2 regions of the Pseudomonas sp. 32A genome follow, and region 1 is predicted to be linked to the other one. Evidence: predicted binding sites of a transcription regulator. Region 1 holds the regulator's gene; the other holds the start of a gene.

Evidence for each region. The regulator sigma-54, encoded in region 1, starts transcription at its own class of promoters, with help from an activator protein. The targets are predictions, from matches to a motif close to ANTGGCATNNANNTTGCTNT.
Region 2: the regulator sigma-54 is predicted to act here: its motif matches at 1,519-1,538, upstream of ACUN0G_RS21885 (flagellar hook-length control protein FliK).

What each region holds. Positions count from the first base shown of each region.
Region 1 covers NZ_JBQYLY010000001.1:3,949,146-3,952,556, reverse strand. Annotated here, with positions in the region: gene lptB (LPS export ABC transporter ATP-binding protein) at 1-626, shown strand, start outside; gene ACUN0G_RS18115 (RNA polymerase factor sigma-54) at 811-2,304, shown strand; gene hpf (ribosome hibernation-promoting factor, HPF/YfiA family) at 2,380-2,685, shown strand; gene ptsN (PTS IIA-like nitrogen regulatory protein PtsN) at 2,698-3,162, shown strand; gene rapZ (RNase adapter RapZ) at 3,165-3,411, shown strand, end outside.
Region 2 covers NZ_JBQYLY010000001.1:4,729,307-4,732,717, reverse strand. Annotated here, with positions in the region: gene ACUN0G_RS21885 (flagellar hook-length control protein FliK) at 99-1,469, opposite strand; partial or broken gene ACUN0G_RS21880 (IS481 family transposase) at 1,706-2,817, shown strand; gene ACUN0G_RS21875 (hypothetical protein) at 3,121-3,411, shown strand, end outside.

The DNA.
Region 1 (3,411 bases):
TGCTCGGCCCCAACGGTGCCGGCAAGACCACCTGCTTCTACATGATCGTCGGCCTGGTACAGGCCGATCAAGGCCGCGTCCTGATCGACGACCTGGACGTGAGCCACCAGCCTATGCACGGTCGTGCGCAGGCAGGTATCGGCTATCTTCCCCAGGAAGCATCGATCTTCCGCAAGCTGTCGGTGTCCGACAACATCATGGCCATCCTCGAGACCCGCAAGGAACTCGACCGCGCCGGGCGCAAGAAAGAGCTGGAAAGCCTGCTGCAGGAATTCCACATCAACCACATTCGCGACAACCTCGGCATGAGCCTTTCCGGCGGCGAGCGTCGTCGTGTGGAAATCGCCCGCGCCCTGGCCACTGCGCCGAAGTTCATCCTGCTGGACGAACCCTTCGCCGGTGTCGACCCGATCTCGGTCGGTGACATCAAGCAGATCATCCATCACCTCAAGGCCAAGGGCATCGGTGTATTGATCACCGACCACAACGTCCGCGAGACCCTCGATATCTGCGAAACCGCCTATATCGTGAACGATGGACAGCTGATTGCCGAAGGTGACTCCGCCACTATCCTGGCCAACGAACTGGTTAAGGAAGTGTATCTGGGTCACGAGTTCCGCCTGTAAACACGGTGGTATCAGGCCATTCGCCATGGAGCGCGGTAGTCAATAAAAACCTCAGTATTTTTATTGTTACCGCGCTCTAGGCAAAGCCCCCGATATCAGGCATATAATTTGCTTATGTTTGGCGCTCACGCGCCCTGTCGTGGATGGCGCATTGCGCCGGCGAATAAGGTGTTAAGCCCCTGCCATGAAACCATCGCTAGTCCTGAGAATGGGCCAGCAGCTGACGATGACACCGCAGCTGCAACAGGCCATCCGCCTGCTCCAATTGTCGACCCTGGACCTGCAACAGGAAATCCAGGAGGCCCTGGAGTCCAATCCGATGCTCGAACGCCAGGAAGAAGGCGACGACTTCGATAATGCAGACCCGCTGGCCGACAACATCGAGCAAAAGCCCAACCCCGACGTACAGGAACCCTCCTACCAGGAAACCGCCCCTACGGTGGATAACCTTGAGGAAGGCGAATGGAACGAACGCATTCCCAACGAGCTTCCCGTGGACACCGCCTGGGAAGACGTCTACCAGACCAGCGCCAGCAGCCTGCCGAGCAATGATGATGACGAGTGGGATTTCACCACCCGCACGTCCGCCGGCGAGAGCCTGCAGAGCCATTTGCTCTGGCAACTGAACCTGGCCCCGATGTCCGACACCGATCGCCTGATCGCCGTGACCCTGATCGATTGCATCAACAACCAGGGCTACCTGGACGAGACCCTTGAGGAGATCCTTGAGGCCTTCGATCCGGAACTGGACATCGAACTGGACGAAATCGAAGCCGTCCTGCACCGCATCCAGCAATTCGAGCCCGCCGGCATCGGCGCACGCACCCTCAGCGAGTGCCTGTTGCTGCAACTGCGCCAATTGCCGGCCAAGACTCCTTGGCTCGCCGAAGCTCAGCGCCTGGTTACCGACTACATCGACCTGCTGGGCAGCCGCGACTACAGCCAGCTGATGCGCCGCATGAAGCTCAAGGAAGATGACCTGCGCCAGATCATCGAGCTGGTGCAGAGCCTCAACCCACGCCCGGGCTCGCAGATCGAGTCCAGCGAAGCCGAATACGTCGTGCCCGACGTCATCGTGCGCAAGGACAATGAGCGGTGGCTGGTGGAGCTGAACCAGGAATCGGTGCCACGCCTGCGGGTCAATCCGCAATACGCAGGTTTTGTGCGCCGCGCCGACACCAGCGCCGATAACACCTTCATGCGTAACCAACTGCAGGAAGCCCGCTGGTTCATCAAGAGCCTGCAAAGCCGCAACGAAACCCTGATGAAAGTCGCCACCCAGATCGTCGAGCACCAGCGCGGCTTCCTGGAATACGGCGACGAAGCGATGAAGCCGCTGGTACTGCACGACATCGCCGAAGCGGTGGGCATGCACGAATCAACGATTTCCCGGGTGACCACGCAAAAATTCATGCATACCCCACGGGGTATATATGAGCTGAAATACTTTTTCTCCAGCCACGTCAGCACCTCCGAAGGCGGCGAATGCTCGTCCACGGCGATCCGCGCGATCATCAAAAAACTGGTTGCCGCGGAAAATCAGAAAAAGCCGTTGAGTGACAGCAAGATCGCTGGTTTACTGGAGGCACAAGGCATTCAGGTCGCCCGTCGAACCGTCGCCAAGTACCGCGAGTCCCTTGGGATCGCGCCTTCCAGCGAGCGTAAGCGTTTGATGTGACGGGCGGGCCATAGCGTTCCAGTGGCGGGTATTCCTACCCGCCGCTTTATGCACTGGCAACGAAGGAGAAGCTGTATGCAAGTCAACATCAGTGGACACCATGTAGAAGTCACCCCTCCATTGCGCGAATACGTCGAGCTGAAGCTGAAGAAGCTTGAGGGCCATTTCGACAAGATCACCAACGTGCAGGTCATCATGAAGGTCGACAAGCTTCAGCAGAAAATCGAAGCGACACTTCAGATACCTGGTGGCGAAGTGGTCGCCAATGCCGAACATGAAGACATGTATGCATCAATCGACTTGCTCACAGACAAGCTTGACCGCCAACTTAAAAAGCATAAGGAAAAGCAGCAGAGCCTTCTTCAAGGCACTGGCCGCTAACACTCCCCACCCATGATCCGACTTGAAACCATCCTGACCCCCGGCCGTTCCCTCGTGAACGTGCCGGGCGGCAGTAAAAAGCGCGCCCTCGAACAAATTGCCAACCTGATCGGCCGCGAAGTGCCCGAAATGGATACGCAAGCTGTGTACGAGGCCCTGATTGCCCGTGAAAAGCTCGGCTCGACCGGCTTTGGCAACGGCATCGCCATTCCTCACTGCCGCCTGCAAGGCTGTGAGTCTCCAGTCAGCGCCCTGCTGCACCTGGACGCCCCTATCGATTTCGACGCCATCGACGGCGCCCCGGTTGACCTGCTGTTTGTACTGCTGGTCCCCCAAGCCGCCACCGATGCGCACCTGGAACTGCTTCGGCAGATCGCCAGCATGCTCGACCGCAAAGAAGTTCGCGACAAACTGCGCAGCGCCCCCAGCAATGAGGCGCTGTACCAGGTCGTCCTGGATGAACAAAACGGGCAGTAATCATGCGTTTGATCATCGTCAGCGGCCGTTCCGGCTCAGGTAAAAGCACCGCTCTCAATGTTCTTGAGGACAACGGCTTCTATTGCATCGACAACCTGCCCGCTGGCCTGCTGCCTGAACTGGCGGAACGCGCACTGATTCATACCGAGTTGGCTCAACCGCTGGTCGCCGTTTCGATCGACGCCCGCAACCTGCCCAGCCACCTCACCCGCTTCCCGGAACTGCTCGAAGAAGTACGGGCCAAGCACA
Region 2 (3,411 bases), 780 kb from region 1:
GCTCGCGAAAGCGGTGGATCAGCACCTGTAACGGTGACTGACACTCCGTATTCGCGAGCAAGCCCGCTCCCACATTTTGATCATCGCCAGGCCTTGGATCAGGCGTAGTAGTCCACGGCACTGGAACCAATGATGGACTGCACCACCGGCGCGGCAACTTCAGCCACCTCACCGATACCGCCGCCATCAACCCCATCACCCCGCCCGCCACTGCCACTGACGCCGCGTGCCTGGTTCTGCTGTTGTGGGTCCTGGCCCTGCTGACCCTGCCAGCCACGGGACTGGTCCGACACGTTGACGTCGACCTGGCCCATGCCCTGCTGGGCAAACATCTCCCGCAGACGGCCCGACTGGCTTTCCAACGCTTCACGAACCACCGCGTGGCCGCTCATGAAGGTGACCTGCGCCTGTTGGTCAGCGGACATTTTCACGCTGATATCCAGGCGGCCCAGTTCAGCGGGTTGCAGCTGGATCTCTGCCGATTTGAGGTTGGCGCTGGACAAGTACATGACCCGGTTCACCACTTCGTCGGTCCAGCCGCTCTGGTGCATGGCCAGTGGTGCGTTGGCCACCGGTGGCAGGGCGTTCGCGGTTTTCGGTGTGGCGGCCTGGGTCAGCGCGGCGAGGCGGTTGGCGAAATCGTCGACACGGGTGTCGCTGCGGGCGTCTTTCAGGTCCTTGAGGCCGCCATCGATCAGGCCGCTGAAAGCTTTGTCGCCGCCCTGGTCGGTGCTGTCTTTGGACGCTTGCTGATCGACCATGCTGGCCAGGCCAGTGGCAAAGTTTTGCGCAGCCGTTGGCTGATCCTGGGTCGGGGCCGGCGTGCCTTTGGCTGGAGTCTGGCTGCTGGCGGACACGTGACCGCCCTGCTCCATGGCCAGGCGTACGGCGGGCATTGCGTCCAGCGGGTCGGCTTCGGGGTCGAAGGCGGGCTTGGCATCGTCGGTGGCAGCCACGGGTGGCGCTACCACGGGCTGGGCCTTGTCGTCTTTCGCCGCGACCGGTGCCGGTGTTTCGACGGGAGCTGGCGTTGCAGGGACGGGAACGGGGACTACCGCGGCCACCAGCGCCGGGTCGACGGCGGGGTCGACCGGGGGTTGCTGGGCCAGGGTGGGGTCGTCTACCGGGGCCGGGTCGTCGGTCTTGGCGGTGGTGTCCGGGGTGTCGGGCTTGGCCGGCGGGGTGGCAGGCAAAGTCTTGCCGTTATCGGCAACCGATGGAGTGCCGGCGGCAGGCTTGTCGTTGTTGGCGGCGGGCTTGGTGCTGGCGTCCGCAGGCTTGTCGCGGGTCGACCGGGTGGTGGTTTCGGAGGGTTTTGCCGCGGGCGCGGGGGCTTGCTTGGCGAACACCTGAGCGAAGCCCGGGGCCTTGTCCCGCGGGTCCGCAGCCACTGCCGGTGGATTGGCAGCGGGCGCTTGAGGCTTGGCCGCGGGGGCCGCCTGAAGAAGCGAATTCGGGGTGATTGCCATAGATAAGAGTCTCCGCCGCACAGGGGTCGAGGGTGCGGTTACAGGAGGTAGAGCAAGAGTTGGGCCAGGTTTTGGTTTTGGGTGTATATCCGTTATTTGGGTGATGGCTTCTATTGGTTCCGCTCTTACAGCGGGTCACTTTTGAAAGGAGCCTGTACGGACCGGACACATGGTTGACGGGTGTGCGGGGACATGGTGGACACTTTTCGGCGAGCTAACTTCGCCGGAAAACCATCATGCCCTGGGACACGAGAGATGCCATGAGCCTGAAAGAAGAGTTTGTCGCCTTGGCGCGGCAACCCGGCAGTAATAAACGAGAACTGTGTCGACGATTCGGTATCAGCCCCCAAACGGCGTACAAGTGGCTCGATCGCTACGAGACGCAAGGCCGGTCGGGGCTGCAAGAGAAGTCCCGCAAACCTGTCACCAGCCCCAAGCTGACCAACACCACTCTAGAGACGGCGGTCATAGCGCTCAGGCAAGAGCATCCAGCGTGGGGTGGGCGCACGATCAGCAGCATTTTGAAAAAACAAATCGCTCCCAGCACCGTTACTAATGTTCTGCACCGACACGGGCTAATTCAGCCTGCTCAGAAGGAACAAGCGGCAAAGTTGAGATTTGAACACGATGCGCCTAACGATCTTTGGCAGATGGACTTCAAAGGGCATTTCCCGACGCAACAAGGCCGATGCCATCCCCTGACCCTGCTGGACGACCACTGGCGATTCAGGCCTGTGATAACGAGCGTGGGACCACGGTGAAAGAGAAAATGATCGAAGTGTTCCAGCGCTTCGGATTACCGGCTCGCATCAACGTCGATAACGGCCCGCCCTGGGGCTCGCCACGCAACCCTGGCGAAATCACAGAGCTGAGTATCTGGTTGATTCGCTTAGGAATTCGGATCAGCTTTAGCCGTCCTTACCACCCCCAAACCAATGGAAAGATTGAGCGTTTCCATCGGTCACTCAAGGCCGAAGTGCTTGATGGGCGTCAGTTTTCCACGATCAAGGAAGCTCAAACAGCATTTGATCAATGGCGTGAGGTTTATAACTTGCAACGGCCTCATCAAGCGTTGGACTACAAGGTGCCGATGGACCGGTATCGAGCCAGCCCATGGGCTTATCCGCAGCAGTTATCGGAGTTTGAATACGGACCGGACGACGTATTGGCCAAGGCTTATCACAGCCGATTCCGCTTTCAGAAACGCTATTTCAGCATCGCTAAGGGTCTGGCTGGGCATCACCTCGCCATACGTCCTAATCCTGAAAGTGATGGGCTTTTTGACGTCTACTTTTGCCATCACTTCCTACGAACAATCGACGTGAGCAAGCCAGACTATGGTCCATAATGTGTCAACCATGTCCCCGCACATGTGTCCACCATGTGTCCGGTCCGTACAAAAGGAGCCCAAAAGTAACCAAAAGGCTCTTGCCCCACCACTCGGCTCCTCGCCTAGGCTCGGAGTGCCCTCACTCCGGCTTTGGACCGTGGGCCGCCGTCATGGGCCATCCCTGGCCCAGGACGGCTAACCTGGCGTCCTGCCAGGTTACCCACGCTCCAAAGCCTGCGTTCGGCCAGCGTGGTTTAACGGGGCGCCTAAGATCAAGATCAAAAGCAGATCAAGAGCACAGCGGCCTCCCGGCCGGCTTGAGTGTTAAAAGCAAAAGCAAAAACCAGAGCGAAAACAAATCTGCTTTTCTGTGGGAGCGGGCTTGCTCGCGAAAAACCTGAGGGCGCCGCGTTCATCCAGAATGCCCGCGTCATCGTTAACGACCTTCGCGAGCAAGCCCGCTCCCACATTTGGACCGTGCCCGCTTTAGCTTTTGATTTTGCTCTTCAACACTCAAGCCGGCCGGGAGGCCGCTGTGCTTTTGCTTTTGATTTTGATCTGACTGCCCCAATAAGCCCGAGGCCGAACGCAGGCAGTGCGGAGCGGGTAAAC